Linked DNA regions of Stieleria varia. Each later gene encodes a partner of the first gene's protein in a complex. Links are inferred from orthologs where the notes say so. Each region holds a gene or a part of one and is shown in the gene's direction. Other genes may lie near its edges.

Region 1 (10,704 bases):
TCAGATGGGGTTGGATCACAAACGACTGACGTATCGCTACTCTGGTCGCGATTTTCGATTGACCGATGTACACGGGCGGGTGATCAAAGAGATTTTGTCGTAGCGGATACCGTCATTCAAACCATTCAAACGAGGGATCGTTCATGCGACAACACACGATTGAGCACCGCGTACGTTACGACGAGTGCGACCCGATGGGTTTCGTGCATCATTCGATTTACCTGCAGTACTTTGAGATGGGCAGGACCGAGTTGTTGCGAGCTGTCGGTGGGCGTTACCGTGAGATGGAGGAGGCGGGGCAATTGGTCGTCGTTGTCCGAGTGGACTGTCGCTATCGGATGCCAGCGAAATACGACGATCTGGTTCAAATTCACACGGAGATCAAAACAATTTCGGAAGCCAAGATTGTTCATCACTATCGAGTGACCCGCGGCGAAGAAACGTTGGTGACGGCGGACGTGACGATGGGGATGATCGATCGCGAGGGGAATTTGCAACGGATACCGGAGGGTTTGATCAAGCTATTCTAGGCTGACCAGGGATAGGAGACTTAAGTGGATAATCGAGTGATTCATCAGTCGACAGGCCGTATGAATTTCCCCCTCACCCCCTGCCCCTCTCCCCCGATTCCTGGCTCGCTTGAGGCTCGCCAGGAATCGGGGGAGAGGGGAGCCATGTCGGGTTTTGAGATCCGCTCGCGTTTCGGCCAAGATTTGTGCATCACTACCGCGTGACCCGCGGCGAAGAAACGTTGGTGACGGCGGACGTGACGATGGGGATGATCGATCGCGAGGGGAATTTGCAACGGATACCGGAGGGTTTGATCAAGCTATTCTAGGCTGACCAGGGATAGGATTCTTAAGTGGATAATCGAGTGATTCATCAGTCGACAGGCCGTATGAATCTCCCCCTCACCCCCTGCCCCTCTCCCCCGATTCCTGGCTCGCTTGAGGCTCGCCAGGAATCGGGGGAGAGGGGAGCCATGTCGGGTTTTGAGATCCGCTCGCGTTTCGGCCAAGGTTGTGCATCACTACCGCGTGACCCGCGGCGAAGAAACGTTGGTGACGGCGGACGTGACGATGGGGATGATCGATCGCGAGGGGAATTTGCAACGGATACCGGAGGGTTTGATCAAGCTATTCTAGGCTGACCAGGGATAGGAGACTTAAGTGGATAATCGAGTGATTCATCAGTCGACAGGCCGTATGAATTTCCCCCTCACCCCCTGCCCCTCTCCCCCGATTCCTGGCTCGCTTGAGGCTCGCCAGGAATCGGGGGAGAGGGGAGCCATGGTGTTGTTTTGCAGTGCACAAACCAATCCTGGCTCCCCTCGCCCCCAAGGCTTTCGCGCGAAAAATGCTGCCACCATCCTAGATTGATTCGCGAAAGTCTTGGGGGAGAGGGGGCGAACTCTGTGCGAATGAGCACGAGGTTTTCGCTATGATGAGCATTCGTTTGAACCTCAGTCCCCCTTTGAAACCCCAGCATCATGAAATCACGAATCTTTGTCGCATCTGTCTCATTGGTCTTTGTTTGGTTCGCCACGAACGTCCGTGCGGAGTCGCCGGCGAAGATGACGTTGCCGTTGTGGCTGGAGGGGACTCCCGGTGTGACCGTCGAACAGCCGGGTGATGGGGACACGCCGCAATTGTTGGTGACGTTGGTGGAGTCGGAATCGCCCACGGCGGCGGTGGTGATTTTGCCTGGTGGTGGTTATCACGGTCTGGCGATGTCGCACGAAGGGCATCAGATCGCCGAGTGGTTTCAGTCGATGGGCGTTTCGTCGGCCATTTGTACTTACCGCGTGCGTGGCAAAGGAAACGCGGGCAAGGGCTACGGGCATCCCTATCCGATGATGGACGCGCAGCACGCGATCCAAACGGTTCGCGCCAAAGCGAGTGAGTGGAACATCGACCCGGATCGAATCGGCGTGATGGGTTTTTCCGCCGGCGGTCACCTCTGCTCAACCGTTTCGACAAAGTTCCTTGAGGGCGACAAGGAAGCCACGGATCCGGTCGCCCGTGTTTCATCGCGTCCGAACTTCAGCATTCTGTGCTATCCGGTGATCGCGTTCGACAAACCCTACACGCACGGTGGCAGCCAGCGAAATCTGTTGGGTGAGGATGCGCCGGCCGAGTTGGTGGCCTCGTTGTCCAACGAGTCGCAGGTGAGCAAAGAGACGCCTCCGACGTTTTTGTTTCACACGGCGGACGATCCTGTTGTGGCGGTTGACAATGCGGTTGAGTATTTCATGGCATGCCGTCGCGCGGGTGTGCCCGCGGAGATGCACGTGTTTCCCAAAGGCCGGCACGGTGTGGGATTGGCCGTTGGGATGAAGGGTTTGGATCAGTGGCCGGGACTGTGTGAACAGTGGTTGGTCGGGTTGGGTGTTGTGAAGCGTTGATGGTGAAAGAGGAGTGAATGGGATGCGACCGTTGGAGTATAGCCTTTAGGCGATTGGGGGCTGGTGTCAGTGTTGGTTTAGTGTTGGTTCAGTGCTGAGCGGCTAAAGCCTGGACTCCAACGTTGGAGTGTAGCCTTTAGGCGATTGAGGGCTGATGTCAGTGCTGGTTCAGTGCTGAGCGGCTAAAGCCTGGACTCCAACTTGTTTCGATTCCAGAGGCGGCCGGTGAGGATCAATGCTACGACGATCCCTGTGATGATAGTTGCGGGCCATGCGATTGGGACGCGTTCCAAAACCAACAAGGGAAGTGCGACGGTGATCATGCCGCCGCCGATGAAGGGGGCGGACAGCGGGGCGGCGAGCGCGTAGTCCGTTGCCGCTTGCGTCTTCAGTTGCGGATCGACCACGCGTAGCAATACAAAGCCCGTGGCGGTGGTGCCGGTGGACATGCCGTAGTTGATCAAGCCGAGTTGGAACCAGCAGTCCGCGGGCAAGATCCAACGCGAGATCAATAGCAGGCAGACGGCTGTCCAGATCGCACCAGTAACGAACAAGATCATGAAGGGTCCCAGCAGGGTTGAGATCAGCTCGAGGTTCAGTGAAGCGATTGCGGCGACGACGAGGATCTCCATCGCCGTGGACGTCAACCGATTGATCGTGGCGTTGTCGATTTTGTCGGCGTGTCCCGTCACCGTCAGCAGCTTGCGAACCGCCAGACCGCCGAACAGCGTGTAGATGAACAACGGAAAGTTCAATACGTGTGAGAACGTCAGTCGGTTGTTGAGTTGTTTGTCCGCGTCGTCGGTTGTCGCTGTGTCTTGAATCCACTGTGAATCGATCCAGGACGCATCGGCGCTAACCAATGACTGCAACGCAAGTCCGATTCCAAAGGCCAACGCGAGCCAGATGACTTGCAATAGCAGCGGGTCGATCGTGTCACGATCGATACGTTGAATGCCAATCGGGATTCTTTCTCGATCCAGGGTTCCTGTCGCGTTGCGTTGCGAGTCGGTGCGTTGAATCCAACCCAGTCGTGCGCCGAGGTTGATCCATCCGATTCCTGAGACCACACCGTAGACCAGTCCAAAGGTTGCCATCAGCACGCCGAGGTCTTGGCCGCTGGGCAGGTCGATTGAGGGATGCCGGTAAACTTGGCCCATCGCAGCCGCGGTGCCGTGGCCGCCGGCGAACCCGGTTTCGATCAGCATTCCGAAGGAGTTTGGGACGTCGAAATACGATTGCACCAACAGCCACGTTGCGAGCAGGCCGACGGCGGTTTCGCCCAAGACGATGATCCACACCATTAGACCTTGTTTGCCCACGCGGGTGAAGCGATTCGTCAGGGCCGAGCCCCGCGAGTCGCCCGGTGTGCTTTCAAGCAGCATGCCAGCGAACACGATGGCGATCAGGAATCCCGGCCACTTGGCGAGGGTCTCAGCCAAGTTCCTGGCGATGAGGTTGGCCATGGGCAGCTCCACGGCATTTGCCGCCTGAATGACCACCAGTCCGATCAGTCCGGCCACAACCGATGCGGGGATAAAGAGCCAGCGAAGCACGCCGAGGGATTGTCTCAGCACCACACCCATCAGCAGCAGGACGGCGACGAACAGAAAGGCAACCGTCATGGCGTCGTGGGCGAGGTGCTGTGGGGTGGGGAAACGGAGCGAGCGTGATCGCAAGATCAGGATTGCCCATCTTACGGTGATTGGACGATTGTCGCTCGACGTTCCACGTCGATAGCGATCTCCGCTGTACGTTGTCGACTCGGAGAGTCGAACGACAATCCGCAAGCGGTAGCTTATTAATCGCACCTCCCGAGAGACGCGGCTACGGGAATACACGCCCGGTTATGCCGGTTAGGAGGTCTGCGATGCCTGGAAATGCGTGCATTGCAGTGTTTTAGGGGGTTTGGGTCGGCGTTTTGTTTTGAAAAGAGCTAGGCCAGGCAGCGTGTTTCATCTACTCTTGAGGGGTGCTGTTTCGTGAAGTTCAGCCACCCCACTGACGAGCCGACTGCCCTCCCCTTTTACCGCGATTCCGTTTCCCCGCATGCTCAAAGCACTCGAACTGGCCGGTTTCAAGAGCTTTGCGGATCGGACGCGTTTCGATTTTCCGGACGGGATCACCGTGGTCGTCGGGCCAAACGGTTCGGGGAAATCCAATATCGTCGATGCCATCAAATGGGTGCTGGGGTCTCAAAGCGCCAAGAGTCTGCGTGGCAAGGACATGTCCGACGTGATCTTCAAGGGATCGCAGACGCGTGCGGCGGCCAATGCGGCCGAAGCCACGATCATCTTTGAAAACGCCGACGGCAATCTGCCGGTCGATGCCCCGGAAGTCCACGTCACGCGGCGGGTGTACCGGAGTGGCGAGAGCGAGTACCTGATCAACAATCAGGCCGTTCGACTGAAGGATGTCCGTGATTTGATCCGTGGCACGGGGATCGGAATCGACGCATACAGTCTGATCGAACAGGGAAAAGTCGATCGGATGTTGCAAGCCAATGCCAAGGATCGTCGCGCGATTTTTGAGGAGGCGGCGGGGATCTCGCGCTTCAAAGCCAAGAAGGTCGAGGCCGAGCGTCGCTTGGCCCGCGTGCAAACCAACTTGACCCGATTGGGTGACATCGTCGACGAAGTCGGCGCGCGGCTGAAAAGCGTTCGCAGCCAGGCCAGTAAGGCCGAGCGTTACCGGCAAGCCACCGAGCGGCTCAAAGAACTGCGAACCGTGGTCGCGTGGACGGACTGGGCGCAGATGCAGTCCGAGTCTGACGAGATCAAAACGGAGTTTCAGCAAGCCAACGAGCGACTGAGTCAACTGGAGCAGCAGCGTGAGGAGATGACTCAGCAGCGTCAAGCTGCCGACGCGCAGTTGCAACAGATCGCCGACGAAGCACAACAGCTCGAGTCCGTCCGGTCGACTTTATCGCAAACGATCGCGGAATTGGCTGGACGCCGAGAGGCCGACAAATCGTCCGTCGCCGAGTTGCGTACGACGATCGCCAAAGCGTTGCGGCGTGTCAGGCTGTTGCGTAGTCAAGCCGGTTCGGCCGCCGCGGAGTTACGCGGCGCCACGGATCGGTTGCAAGCTTACCAAGACGAACTCGCATCTGTGCGTGAACGTGCCGGGCAAGTCGAGCAACATCGCGACAAGATCCAACAGGAAATGGACGGCGTGCTGAAGAGCCGCGATGAGACTCAACGCGAGCACTTGGCCACCGTTCGCGACGTCGCCGATCGTGAATCGGCGCGTCAGAGCATCCAAGCACGGATCGCGGAAGCCGGTCGCTTGCTGGTGACTTTGGCGACACGGTTGCAAGCGGCTCAGTCGGCTCTGGAGGCGGCGAATCAAGAAGCGGAAAAGACACGGCTACGTTGTAGCGAACTGGAACAACGGATTCAAAAGGCGTCCGCCGACGTTCAGATCGCCGAAGCCAAATCGCAGGAAAACCGTCGAACTTTGTCGCGACGTCAAGAAGAACACTCGGCGTTGAAGACGCGGCTGGAAGGTGTGCGTCAGCGGCACATCGTTTTGGAGGATTTGCAAAGACGTCAAGAAGGAGTCTCGGGCGGCGTGCGCACGTTGCTCAGCGATGACAACGGAGGGGCCAAGCGTTTCGCGTCGTCGATTCGCGGGATGGTCGCCGATTTGATCAAGGCCGAAACGTCGGTGGCACCGATGATCGACACGGCGTTGGGTCACCGCAGTCAGTACGTTGTTGTGACGGGCACCGAGATTCAAGATGCTGTCGTGCGTTCCGAGTTGGTCATCGATGGCCGCGTGGGTTTGCTGCGTGCCGACGCGTTGCCCGCGACTCACGATGCGGACCGCATCAAGCTGGATGGCTTGCAAGGAGTCGTGGGGCGTGCCGACCGTTTGGTGCAATGCGAACCCGAGCATCTGCCCATCGTCCAGCACTTGCTCTCCAGCACATGGGTGGTCGATTCGCTGGAGACCGCCATGGGCTTGCGTAAGCTCGGTGGCAAGGAGATGCGGTTCGTCACCCAGTCGGGCGAAGTGCTGGAGAGTGATGGCGCGATTGTGGTCGGCAAGATCGGCACGGCGACCGGTTTGATCAGTCGTCGCAGCGAGTTGATCGCCGCAGCGGAAGAGATCGAGCACTACACGTTTCAGATTCACGACAACGACGAGGAAATGGCACGCTTGCTGGAATTGGTCGAGACGCAAGATTCGGAGCTTGGGCGGGCCGAGCAAGCTCATCGTGCGTTGTTGACTCAGCATGCGGCTGCCGAAGCCGAGCGGCGTCACGCCAGCGAACGTGTGGCGTCGCGTCAGGGAGCACTCGAAGAACTGCAGTCCGAGATTCAGACATCCAGTGACGAGCAAGCGGCGGCCAAGAAAGAAGACGTCGGTCTGGAAGCCCGCATCAAGCAGGGGCGAGAAACCATCGAAGCCTTGGAGATGCGTTCGGCCGAGATCGATGAGATGATCAGCGAGACCCAGTCGGCGTTGCAGGCAGCCACCAACGCGGTGATGGAAGTCTCCGTGGACGTTGCCCGTGCAGAGCAGAAATACGAAGCGCTGTCGGCAGCAATCGAGCAGCAGCGCCGGGATCAGGGCGAGCGACAAGCTGCGGTCGATGAGGCGCGTGGTGCGGCCGATGCGGCGCGACAGCGTTTGGACATGCTGACCGCTCGGATGTTGGATGCGACCGATCAACTCGCCACGCTGCACTGGGACGCAGAGCAGAACGAGCGAAAGCTGCGGTTGTTGGCCGAAGACGCCGCGCGAGTTCGCCAGTCCAACCGGGACGTGATCGCCGCGAGTGAAAAAGCGATGAAGGCGGCTGCGACTGCCAGTGAAGCCGTTCACTCGCTCAACGCGCGTCGCGACAACTTGGTCATGCGGATGGATTCGCTCGCCGAGCGTTTGCAGGAAGACTACCAAATTGATCTTCGCGGCGATGAGCCGCCGGAGGATTTGCAAGAGCCTGAGAACCGACAAGAAGTCGAATCAGAGATCGCGCGTTTGCGTGAACAGTTGCAGCGAACCAGCAGCGTCAATATGGAGGCGCTCGAGGAACTGGAGGGGCTGCAGGAACGCTACGACCATCTGCACTCACAGTACGAAGACTTGTCGGCGGCGAAAGATTCGTTGCAGCGGATCATTGGACGCATCAACGCGGATTCACGGCGATTGTTTCTCGACACACTCGAAGCCATCCGGCAGAACTTTCAAAAGTTGTATCGCAAGTCATTCGGCGGCGGGCATGCGGACTTGGTTTTGGAAGACAGCGACGATCCGTTGGAAGCCGGTGTGGAGATCGTGGCGACACCGCCGGGCAAACCGAGTTTCAGCAACTCGTTGCTCTCCGGTGGTGAGAAAGCGTTGACGGCGGTGGCGTTGTTGATGTCGATTTTCCAGTATCGTCCCAGTCCGTTTTGTGTGTTGGACGAAGTCGACGCGCCGTTTGACGAAGCGAACATTGGTCGATTCGTCACCGTGCTCAATGAGTTCTTGGACCACAGCAAGTTTGTGGTGGTGACGCACAGCAAGAAAACGATGACCGCCGCAACGACGTTGTACGGCGTCACGATGCAGGAATCGGGCGTCAGCAAGCAGGTCTCGATCAAATTCGAAGACGTCAGCGACGACGGCGAGATCACCGAGGGCGAAGCCGCGTAGGTTTTGTCATTGGGTCGGCGGCGAATGAATTTGTGTCTTTGTTTGGTGGCTCGTGGTGGCCTGCTCAAAGTTTTGGGGTTGTGGCATTATGGGTTTGCGCGGGCTCTGCTGTCACCTCCACCGGCGCAGCTGGGGGATGTCGGATCAAGCGAAGCAAGATCAGGGAGGGGGCTACGCGCTACAAACCGCGTTGGTCAACCTATTTCCTTCACACGTACCCCCTCCCTCGCATTCGCCTAAACAGCTCTGCTCGACCTCCCCCAAGTTCCTTGGTGGAGGTGACACGGGGAATAAAACGGTGGCGGCAAAAGAGCGTTTCAACCTCTTACTTGTCGCAGTCCAGGCTCGTGGTCTGATGGTCGGCGGCTTGGGACGCATAGCACCAGCCTGTAGCTTTGGGGGGGGCGGTGCTTAGCAGCTGACAGGTGTTTGAGTGCCGTTTGATGCGTTGAAACCGATGCTGGGCGTTGGAAAAGCGGGTGTTTTGACGAGATCGTTCCGGGGCAACCTCCGGGGCAACCTCCGGGGCAACCTCCGGGGCTCCTGACCGCTACGACCTGTAAACTTGCACCCCGCTGTCGGCTGGCTTACTTTAGTCCGTTCTCTCTGGAGCATGTTCGGACCGGAATTTGGTTTGGGCGGCTGCTAGGAGCTTTTTTCCTATTGAGCGAACGATTCGTTCTCAGGCCATAGTGGTCTGAAAAAAGCGAATGGTTAGCTCTTTGACCCGCCATCCTATCTCATTCTGCACTGGACATCGGCACTGGTACTGGCGTTGCTGCGTCGGCCAACAAATGCCCTGCAATCCCATCATGAGCATGTCATTAAAGAGTCAACTGGTTGAAGATCACGGCAATCATCGCATCCAACCCAGGTCGAAGAGGACACAGGGTAGGCGTCGTCGTCGATTGCTGACAGAGCGGTTGGAAAACCGCATGTTGTTAGCATTGGATGTGTCACTGCAGGTTATTCGTGATGCGGAGATCATCGACACCAACCGCGATGGTACGTTCGATGTGATCTCTGAAGCGGCTTTGGGAATGGATGCGCGAGACTCCGCTGCGGCGCCGGCCGAAACGAAGGTGGTGGTTTTGGAATTTGACACGACTTCGATTCCTGCGGGAACACAGATCGAGGCTGCTGCGCTTGAATTCTTTGTCCAGTCAGTGCCTGCGGGAACCAGTTACACGGTGGAGGCGTTTCTGGGCGATGGAAACATTCTACTCTCGGATGCAACAGCAGTTGGAGTGACAGCAGGCACATTCATCGGTGGGTTGACGGGCGGAAATGCAGTGTCATTGGATCCTGTTGTGTTGTCAGGAGCAATTGCTTCCGGGGCTTTAACGCTAAGGATTCATGCGAACACACCCGCTGGTGATTTAAGGATTCATAGCCGCGAGGGAGCTAGGTCGACGTCTTTTTACCCTAACTTGCGATTGACCTTGGCTGAGCCTCCAGGAACGGAGCAAACTGCAATCTCCGTCTCATCGGATGCGGAAGTGATTGACACCAATCGGGATGGCAGCTTTGACGTCATCAATTTCTCCGGTAACACAATTGCGATTGATAATCGTGTTGCGGCAGGTGATCAACGCGTCGGCGTGTTTGAGTTTTCGACCTCAAGCATTCCGACCGGTTCGACGATCATTTCGGCGGCGTTGGAGTACACCGTTTTCGACCAAGACGTAAATTCGACAATTAACATTGACGGTTTTGCGGGAGATGGAACGGTGCAATTGTCTGATGCCTCAGTCGTGGCTCCATTGCTGGGGACATTTAATGCCTCTATGACGGGCGTGGGAACGCACCGGATGTTGATTGATCCCGCGTTGATTTCGGCGGCGATCAATTCGGGGAGCGTTACGATTCGCGCGCGCAGTGTTTTGGACTCCGGCGGGACCACGGTGAGGGCGATTGAGGATCCGAGGAATACGGACGAAGTCAAGCTAGACGTTGTGTATTTGCCGCCGGCGCCTACGATTGATTTGGCAGGTGGTCTCGGACTCGGGGAAGGCGCGATCTTTTATGGAGCGGAGTCCAATGACGTCAGCGCTCGCTCCGTAGATATTCTTGGTGATCTTAATGGCGATGGATATGACGACGTCCTTATTGGTGCCCTTGGCGGTGACGGCTTGGGCAACGGAGCCAACTCCGCGGGAGAATCGTACATCGTTTTCGGTTCTGCATCGTTAAATCCGCTGCACGACCTTGTGAATCCAGGGGTTGCGGACGTGATCATCTACGGTGCCGACAACTCAGACGAGAGTGGCAGCAGTGTCTCTGGAATCGGTGACTTCAACGGGGATGGTTTTGATGACATCGCAATCGCAGCCGTCGGCGGCGACGGGGGCAACAATTCCCGTAGCGATTCGGGCGAAGTATATGTGTTCTACGGTGGACTGTCGCTGCCCGGGGCAATCAATCTGGCAGCGGGAAGTGTGCCGGACTTGACGATTTACGGTGCGGATCTCAATGATCGTTTCGGGGCTTCGATTGCCGGGGGAGGCGATGTCAACGGAGATGGTTTGGCGGATCTTTTGGTTGGTGCTTTTGCCGCTTATGGGGCGACCAATTCAGAGAATGCTGCGGGCGACGCATACATTATTTACGGTTCTACGACTGCACCGCCGCAGATCGATGTTGGGACACTTGGC
Region 2 (9,261 bases), 1.7 Mb from region 1 along the record:
CCGTCATGCGTTTTTCGGAGTCCGTGATTTCAACGGAGGTCAAGTAGCCGAGCATCAACTGATCACCGATCCGTCGCACAAAGAGGTCACGTACATGATGCCCATCGATCATCGGAGGATCTTTGACAAACCCGGACAACTTGATGTAACCGTCCGACGGCTGGATCAATGCGAGCTGATGTTCAGGTTCCGATTCATCGATCTTTGTTTTCAGCCCCGGGATGCCCGCTCCGCTCATCCATTGACCGCCACGCTGGGGCCAATCAAAGCTGCCCGTCCAGGATGCACCGTTGGCATTGAAAATGACGCAATGCCCGCCGGCATCGAAAGAAATGCCGAAGCGTGGCTGATCCGGGTCCGTCGCGTGGATCCATTGTCCGATTAACGCATCGTGATCCATGGTGCGATCGTTCCATTGACGCAACAGCGTGGGAACGACGAACGCCAAGAGCAGCAGGCTTGTGACGACGCCGGTGACGATCGCCGCACGTCTCATGCTGACCCCGTAGGGAAACGCACAATTGGCCGGTCGATCCTGCGATTGCTTGCGAACTTTCGGATCAAGCACCAAGGATTGCCGAAGCGATCGTGTCAGCTCCGTTTCTACCTCGTTGTTTTCGGAAACGGCTTGCTCGCTCTCGCCGACGTCACCGTACTGCGCAATTTCATTGCGTTCCCTGACGGGAGTCGCTCCCGAACGTTCAACGGGCTTGGCAAGCGCACCAGGTGGTCGATGCTCGACACTCCAGCGGTTCGCATCGGCACCCGCAGCAACGCCGCGGGTGCGCAAGCAGATCCTGCCATCGGGATCCACCAGCACCAGATCACCCGAAACACACACGGCGATGATCCGCAGATTGCTAACCAAACCCCAGGATTCGGTGCCCACTGCTCGATACTGGCTGTCCAATGGCAGCAAGCCACGTGACGCGAATCCGATCAACTCACGCAACTTAAAAGGACCTTGAAAGGCACCCGGCAAACCCTGAACGTCAAACAACGGCACGACCACACCTGGGGGATGCGGCTGGGGAACCTTTTGGTCATTAAAAAGTCCAACCGTGCCGGCCGAATGCCAAGGTCCGCGGGGTGTTCCGCCGATCATGCAATCTGATGACAGCACGCCCGCCAGTGCGGCTTCCCGAAGCTCGATACCCGTAAAGGGACCGAGGACCTTGTGGTCAGCAACGATAAAGAACACGGACATTTCAAAAAATCGCGAACGACATTGAGGAACCGGCGACTGAGATCCTTTATAACGTATGGGTCTCGTCCCCGGGAATCAAATTCATCATTCAACGATATGTTGCCAATGGTCAACGGAGTATTGCCGATGCCTAGCACACCATTACGGAGACGGCGCCAACGAGGGTTTACGCTGATCGAGTTGTTGGTTTCCATTGCCATCATCTCCATCTTGGTCGGGTTGTTGTTGCCCGCCGTGCAGGCGTCTCGAGAAGCGGCTCGGATGACCAGTTGCCAGAACAATCTGAAACAGGTCGGACTGGCGGTTCAGAATTTTGAAAGTCAACGAAAGGAATTGCCGCCCAGCCGAAACTACGACCATTACACAAGCTGGGCATTCTTGATCTTGCCGTTCATGGAGCAGTCGGCGTTGAGAGCAGAGTGGAACGATCGGCTGAAGTATTACTATCAGAGTGACGAAGCACGTTTGACACAGATACCGATGTACTATTGCCCCAGTCGCCGGGACGCGAAGGTGATCAGCGTCGCGGGCGATGACATTCTGTCGCCCTTTGAGATCAGCGGACATGTGCCCGGGACGGTTTCAGATTACGCGTGCAGCGCCGGGCACGGGCCGGCAGGCGTTTGGAACTGGATCACGTCCAACGGTGCGATGATCATGGGCCGCGGAGCGACTGAGCCGCCGACAGTGCCGGAAGGCTATTACGCGCCGCCCAACGCCGAGTTGGTCAGTTGGAGCAGCCGAACCAACTACGCAAGCTTAGAAGACGGAGCCAGCAACACCATTCTGGTCGGCGAGAAACATGTCCGGCCGCTGCGTCAAGGAATCTCGCCCGAGGATGGTGCGATTTACAACGGGGACCACCCGGCGAATTTTTCGCGATGTGGCGGACCGGGTTATCCGCTGGCGCGGTTTCCCAACGATCAGTTCCAAAACAACTTTGGCAGCTACCACGTGGGCGGTGTGAACTTTGTTTTCGCAGACGGCAGTGTGCGCACGTTTGACGTGAACATCTCAACGGATGTCTTGGGGCGGTTGACCCATCGCAACGACCATGAGGTCGTCACCGAACAGTGACTCTTGGTGTACGTCAGCCTTTCCAGGCTGACATGCGGGGGTACGTCAGCCTTTCCAGGCTGACATGCTGGGGGTATGTCAGCCTAGAAAGGCTGACGTACATAAGGCTGACGTACATATGGCTAACACCCTTGGATCAAACTTCTTTTTCTTCGATCCAAGTCATCATCTTGCGGAGGCCGCGGCCGATTTGCTCGACGCCGTGGTCACGCTCGCGACGACGGGTGGCTTTGAAGAACGCGGCGCCGCCACGGTTTTCGAGGATCCAATTGCGGGCGAAGGTTCCGTTTTGGATCTCGGTCAGGATCCGCTTCATCTCAAGCTTGGTTTCGGGCGTGATGATTCGCGGACCGCTGACGTAGTCACCGTACTCGGCGGTGTTGCTGATGCTGTAACGCATGTAGCTCAAGCCGCCTTGATAGAGCAAGTCGACGATGAGCTTCAGTTCGTGCATGCACTCAAAGTACGCCATTTCGGGCTGATAGCCGGCTTCCACCAGCGTTTCAAAACCGGCTTTGACCAACTCGCTCACGCCGCCGCACAAAACGACTTGTTCGCCGAACAGGTCCGTCTCGGTTTCTTCGGCGAACGACGTTTGAATCACACCACCGCGGGTTCCCCCGATGCCTTTCGCGTACGCCAAACCGATGTTCTTGGTCGACTCGGCTGCTCCTTCGCCCAGGGCGATCAAGCAGGGAACCCCGCCACCTTTTTCGTACTCGCTACGTACCAAGTGCCCGGGGCCTTTGGGGGCAACCAGCAGGGTATCGATACCTTCGGGAGGCGTGATTTGTTCAAAGTGGATGTTGAATCCGTGTGAGCACATCAGGATGTTGCCCTTGGACAGGTTGTCACGTATCTCCGACTTGAAGATGTCCGCTTGCACTTCGTCGGGCAACAACACGTTGACGACATCGGCCGCCTTGGTGGCTTCGGCGATCGACATCGGCTTGAAATCGTGGGAGACAGCGAGGTCGTAGTTCTTGGAACCGGGGCGTTGTCCGATCACAACGTTGCAACCGCTATCGCGAAGGTTCTGGGCTTGCGCGTGTCCTTGTGAACCGTAGCCGAGAATCGCGATGGTCTTGCCCTTGAGGTGCGAGAGGTCAGCGTCGTTTTCGTAGTAGATGGTGGCAGCCATGGAGAGTGTCTTTTCGAGAGAGGAAGCAATGAATGTATTGAAAGGTTGGAAAGCGAAACCGGTTGAATTCGATGTTCGCTTTTTGGGCTTTTCCCTTAACGCTTACCCGGATTGCCAAGGCAGGCCTGGATGTGCGCCGGATGAGGTGATCAGCGGAACGCTCAGACCTGAAGTGAACGAAAGCTCCGCGCGTATTCAGCAAGAAAGCGATGATCGGGCTCAGACGGTTGCCCTACTGGGCTGTGCCTTGGAATCGGATTTTTCGGCCGACAAACAGTCGCTTCGCACCATCGCGATCCGACCGGTGCGAACCAGTTCCGTGATCCCGTAGGGTCGAATACGTTCGATGAACGCCTGGACTTTGTTTTCACGACCGCTCATTTCGATCATCAATTCTTCTGGACCGACATCGACGATTTTTCCGCGGAAAATATCAGCCAGTTCACGGAGTTCGGCGCGGGTTCCGCCTTGGCTGCATTTCACACGGACCAGTAACAGGTCGCGTTCGACGTGGTCTTGGGCACTGACATCGATCACTCGTACGACCGTGACGATTTTCTCCAACTGCTTGCGTACTTGTTCCAGGACTCGATCGTCACCGACGACGACGAACGTCATTCGGGACAAACGGGTGTCTTCGGTTTCACCGACCGCGAGGGAGTCGATGTTGAATCCGCGTGAGGCAAGCATCCCAGAAATATGGGCGAGCACCCCGGGAACGTTCTGCACCAGTGCGGAGAGAACGTGTCGCTGGATGGGGTTGGACATCAGAGAATGGGACCGTGTGTGATAGGGACTGTAAGATTGGGACCAGGGACTGGAAACGAATCGAAAATGATAATTTTGGTGGCCCCAACCAACAAGGGCCAACTTGTGTGTCCCGGTCACAGCCTTGTGAGAAAATCCCGAGAAAGTCAGCCCCTTTTGCCGACTTTACCAAGTTTTTGCCGCCTGGCGACCTCGTCCCTGCGGCCTGGGTTGGTGTACCTTGGTCTCGATTCAGCCGCACAATTTACCACCGTTCGCCGTACACCCATTCATGACATTTCGCGTCGAATTGCCGATTTACCGAGGTCCCATGGACTTGCTGCTCTACTTGGCCCGTCGCCAGGAAGTCAGCTTGATGGAGGTTTCGTTGGCCAAAGTGATCGACCAGTACGGTGAATACCTGGAAATCCTGCAAGAACTCGATTTGACCGACGTGGGTGATTTCGTCGACTTGGCCAGCACCCTGGTGGAGCTGAAAAGCCAAGCGGTGCTGCCCAGACCGGCAGACGAAGAGGAGGCGGTGGAGGAAATCGAGGACCCGCAGTCCGAATTGGTCGAGCGTTTGCTGCAATACAAGGAGATTCGAGACGCGGCGGCTGTGCTGGACGAGATGGCTGGCCGATGGCAACAGCGATACGAGCGGATGAGCGACGATTTGCCGTCTCGCCGCATCGATCCAGGCGATCAGCCGATCGCGGATTTGGAGATTTGGGACCTCGTCAGCGCTTTTGGCCGGATCATGCGGGAATCCAAAGGGCCGCCGCAAACCGAAGTCATCTACGACGACACGCCGATCCACGTTTACATGCAGCGGATTCACAAACGATTGGCCGATCGGAATTCCGTACCTTTGCTGGATTTGATCGAGGGCGGAATCCACAAATCGGCACTGATTGGTTGGTTTCTTGCGACTCTGGAGCTTTCTCGACACCACGGGGCCGCCATTGAACAGGACTCTCACGGGGAAATCATCATCGTTCGGACGGATCAGTACAGCGACGATCTGAACGTTCACGAAGTGGACAATTACGCGAACGAAAAGATCCAGGCGAGTAATTTGCCTAGCCAGCCTCGATAGTGATTCAGCCCCAGAAGACGACTTTGCTCGATGCCGAGACTTGTCTTGCCGATGAAAATAGGTGTGACGTGACACATGGTGAGATCTGCCTGCCACTTGCTTAATACTCCGTTTGAATGAATCTCTTGGAAACCGATGTCTGACTCTCCCATGGATAGCAATCAAAGCAAATCGGATGCTGAGGCATCGGTTCCGATCTCTGAACGCCGTCAGGGCGACGAAGACGTTTTATTCAAGGTTTTGACTCAAGTCGGGCTGGCGCTCCATGTCTCGGTCGACAGGGCGGACGTTCGTGGCCGCGACGACGCAGCCGAAACGGATCTCTCCAGGCCAGGGGCACAAGCGATTGCGGGTCTGAATCTCAGTGCGAGCAATGCCGGAATTGCCACCACGGTCCTGACCGAAGACGACACCCAAGATATCACAGAGTTCCTGAGAAACGGATTTCCCGTGGTGCTGCTGTCTCCCAATGAACAGTGGACCGTGCTGACCGAGGGAAGCGGCAGACGCTTTGAAGCATGCACGATCGGCGAACAGACTCGGATCCGGAAACTGACCGCGCGACAGGTCCATCGCCTGATACGTCCCAAGAACACAATCGCAGCGATTCTCTGCCGACGAGAGCTCTCCTGCGACAGCATCACCTCTGGCGGTCATTCGCATGATCATCACGATCATCACGAACACATGAAACCGCTCAAGCGGTTTCTGATGCTGATCGCATTGGACCGCCGAGACGTATGGACGGTCGTCTTGTTTGCGTTTGTGGCAGGCATCCTTGGTTTGGCAACGCCGCTGGCGATCGAGTCGCTGGTCAACGTCGTCAGTTGGGGCATTTTCATTCAGCCTCTGATCGTGCTCGGTTTGATCCTGCTGGTATGCCTGGGACTGTCGGGGGTGCTGAAGGTTCTGCAGACGATCGTCGTCGAAATCATGCAACGTCGTCAGTTCGTGCGGATCGTAGGTGACTTGGCACACCGGTTTCCTCGCGTCAATCAGCATGCCCTGGAAGGCGAGTATCCACGCGAGTTGGCCAATCGTGTGTTCGACATCATGACGATCCAAAAAGCGATCGCGGTGTTGTTGCTGGACGGTGTTTCGATCGTCTTGACGACCATGATCGGCATGATCTTGTTGGCGTTCTATCACCCGTTCCTGCTCGGGTTCGACATCATCTTGCTCATCTCGATGGTGTTTATCACTTGGATGCTGGGGTTCGGCGGGATCCGAACCGCGATCGACGAATCGATCACCAAGTACCGTGTTGCCCATTGGTTGCAAGATGTTCTAGCGATGCCATCGGTATTCAAAGTCGGCGGCGGGGAATCCTTGGCGATCACCAAAGCCAACCAATTGACCGCCGATTACTTGCAAGCTCGCAAGAGTCAGTTCCGTGTCGTCATTCGCCAAGTGATCTTCGCCATCGGTCTGCAAACCATCGCGTCGACCGCGTTGCTCGGACTGGGCGGCTGGCTGGTCATCATCGGTCAATTGACGCTGGGGCAGTTGGTCGCCAGCGAACTGGTGGTGACCACCGTCGTGGGTGCGTTCGCCAAGGGAGGCAAGTCGCTGGAGAAATTCTATGACTTGATGGCGGGCATCGACAAAGTCGGTCACTTGATCGATCTGCCAGTCGATCCGCGTCAAGATTTTGGTGTCGTGGATAATCGACCTGCGGAAGTCAAGTGGAGCCAATTGTCGTTCGGATTCGTGACTCCCAAAGTGAACATCGAGAAACAATCCATCCAGGCCGGCAGCCATGTGGCACTGTTGGGTGACGACACCAATGCCAGGGCGTTGCTGACGCGCGCGTTGGCCGGACTTTGTTCACCCACCAGCGGTCTGATACAGATCGCCGGAATCGACGCTTCGGTGGCCGCCGCCAACAGCCATGGCGAGTTGATCGCTTATTCGGGACGCGGAGATGTGTTCCATGGCACGCTGCAAGAAAACATTGACCTGGGACGCAGTGGGTCGGCGCGGGCCCGGATTCAACAAGCTCTCAAGACAGCGGGACTCTCCGATGACGTGGTCCGATTGCGAGACGGATTACAAACGCAATTGCAAACAGACGGATATCCGTTGACGCACATCCAAGCACGCCAATTGACCCTGGCACGGGCCGTCGTGACGTTGCCCAAGGTGTTGATCGTCGACGGAGTGTTGGACTATTTGGCTGAAGAAAAACGCAGTGAGATCATGCAGAATCTGACCGCCAAAGATTGTCCTTGGACGCTGATCGTCAACACACAATGCGCAGACGTTGCCGCGTGGTGTGACCAAAAGATTTACTTGAGACTGACTAGCTAGAAGGAGTTGCCGACTGACGTCGTTCGGGCATTAGCCCGGACTGCTCAAAGTTTGGGGTTGTGGCATTTTGGGTTTGCGCAAGTTTATGTCCCTACTGCCGGCGCAGCTGGTGGTCCCAGTGAGCCTCAGGCGCTAGCCGTGCGCCTGAGGCGGATTGTGGTGCCGGCCCACGGCTAGCGCCTGAGGCGGATTGTGGTGCCGGCCCACGGCTAGCGCCTGAGGCGGATTGTGGTGCCGGCCCACGGCTAGCGCCTGAGGCTCACTTTGATTGCGATGCATGGAACGAAAACATGGACTGAAAAAACAATGTCAACCCCAAACTTTGATCAGCCCAGCATTAGCCCGGATTATTCATCAGCCGCTATCGATCTGGAAGATCAAGCGACATTTCACATCGTGAGGGGACGCAGCCAAACGCGATCCTCGATCCATCACCAAACAACTCCACAATTACGCATCATGTTCACCCGATCCAATCCGACCGACTTTCCTGCGATGCAATTGGTTCGCACCGGCGGACTGATCCGCAAGTGCGCTCGGCTGACATTCATCACATTGTTCTTCGCGATCATCGGGCTGGTGTTCGTGCCTTGGCGACAAACAGCTCCGGGAATCGGAGCAGTGGTCGCCTTGGACCCTCAAAAACGCCCGCAACCTGTGATGAGTCCCTCCAAAGGCGTGGTCAGTTACGTCAAGCCGGGACTTCGCGAAGGCAGCTATGTGGAAGAAAACGACTTGTTGCTGCGGTTGACGCCGTTCGCCTCGGAAGGTGTCTCGCAAATCGATACGCAAATCGTTGCGATGGAGTCCAAGGAAGCTGCGGCCAAGTCCAGTTTGGAAGTTGCCGAGCAGGGCGTTACCTTGCAGGAAAACAGCGGCGCAGCAATGGCGCTGTCGCTCAAGCAAGATTACGAAGCCGCCAAGCGTAAATGGGACCAAGCAAAGGACGAGGTCGCCGCTGCGCAAGCCGAGTTGCAAGACAAACGAAATCAGTTGCGGATTGCTGAACGCGTGGTCAGCCAGGGACTGATCTCCCGGGAAGAGTTGTTTTCCAAACAACAGGCGGTGGAATCCCAGTTCGCCAAAGTCAGCAAGGCCGAGAATGCGGTGGAGGAATTGTGGGCGACACTGTTGTCCAAAGAAGAAGAAATCCAATCCAAACTGCATGAGATCGATTTGAAGAATCAGATGGCCAACCAAAAGGTTCTCGAAGCACTCCAAAAGCTCAATACGGTCGAAAAAGAGATCGTCGACTTACGGACCAAACGCAACGAAATGGATCGGTTGGAAGTTCGCGCGCCGCGTTCCGGCTACATCCAACAATGGTTCGGCGTCGCAGGCAGCGACACGGTCAAGGAAGGCGACCAACTGTTTGTGATCGTGCCCGATACCGATGAGCTGGCGGTGGAGATGAAAGTCAGCGGGAACGATATGCCTCTGATCAAAGAAGGTGACCGGGTTCGCTTGCAATTCGAAGGCTGGCCGGCGGTGCAGTTCGTCGGCTGGCCCTCGGTCGCCGTCGGGACTTTTGGCGGTAAAGTCAACCGAGTCTTCCCAACCGATGATGGCAAAGGCAACTTTCGAGTGGTCGTCACACCCGATAATCATTTTCCTCGCGAGGACGGATGGCCTGATGGCCGATATTTACGACAAGGAGTTCGCGCCAACGGTTGGGTGCTA

Evidence for each region.
Region 2: the proteins of smc (region 1) and Pla52nx_RS21335 are in contact, whole or in part, in a crystal structure (PDB 3ZGX), measured with the Bacillus subtilis proteins. The link is inferred for Stieleria varia from one-to-one orthologs.

Annotation. Positions count from the first base shown.
Region 1 is NZ_CP151726.1:7,968,069-7,978,772, reverse strand. The notes cover bases 4,066-8,250. They hold smc (chromosome segregation protein SMC), read left to right. Parts: upstream 4,066-4,453; coding sequence 4,454-8,050; downstream 8,051-8,250. Also shown: Pla52nx_RS26840 (DUF1501 domain-containing protein), read left to right, coding at 1-103; Pla52nx_RS26835 (acyl-CoA thioesterase), read left to right, coding at 144-530; Pla52nx_RS26830 (hypothetical protein), read left to right, coding at 716-838; Pla52nx_RS26825 (hypothetical protein), read left to right, coding at 993-1,145; Pla52nx_RS26820 (alpha/beta hydrolase), read left to right, coding at 1,490-2,404; Pla52nx_RS26815 (sodium/glutamate symporter), read right to left, coding at 2,587-4,029; Pla52nx_RS26805 (Ig-like domain-containing protein), read left to right, coding at 8,986-10,704. UniProt on the Bacillus subtilis protein: Required for chromosome condensation and partitioning.
Region 2 is NZ_CP151726.1:6,278,479-6,287,739, reverse strand. Bases 3,626-6,367 are described here. They hold Pla52nx_RS21335 (segregation and condensation protein A), read left to right. Parts: upstream 3,626-4,464; coding sequence 4,465-5,271; downstream 5,272-6,367. Other genes in these bases: Pla52nx_RS21330 (ATP-binding cassette domain-containing protein), read left to right, coding at 5,407-6,367; ilvN (acetolactate synthase small subunit), read right to left, coding at 3,645-4,193. In the rest of the region: Pla52nx_RS21355 (hypothetical protein), read right to left, coding at 1-1,207; Pla52nx_RS21350 (DUF1559 domain-containing protein), read left to right, coding at 1,334-2,284; ilvC (ketol-acid reductoisomerase), read right to left, coding at 2,421-3,425; more of Pla52nx_RS21330, read left to right, coding at 6,368-7,581; Pla52nx_RS21325 (HlyD family secretion protein), read left to right, coding at 8,041-9,261. UniProt on the Bacillus subtilis protein: Participates in chromosomal partition during cell division. May act via the formation of a condensin-like complex containing Smc and ScpB that pull DNA away from mid-cell into both cell halves.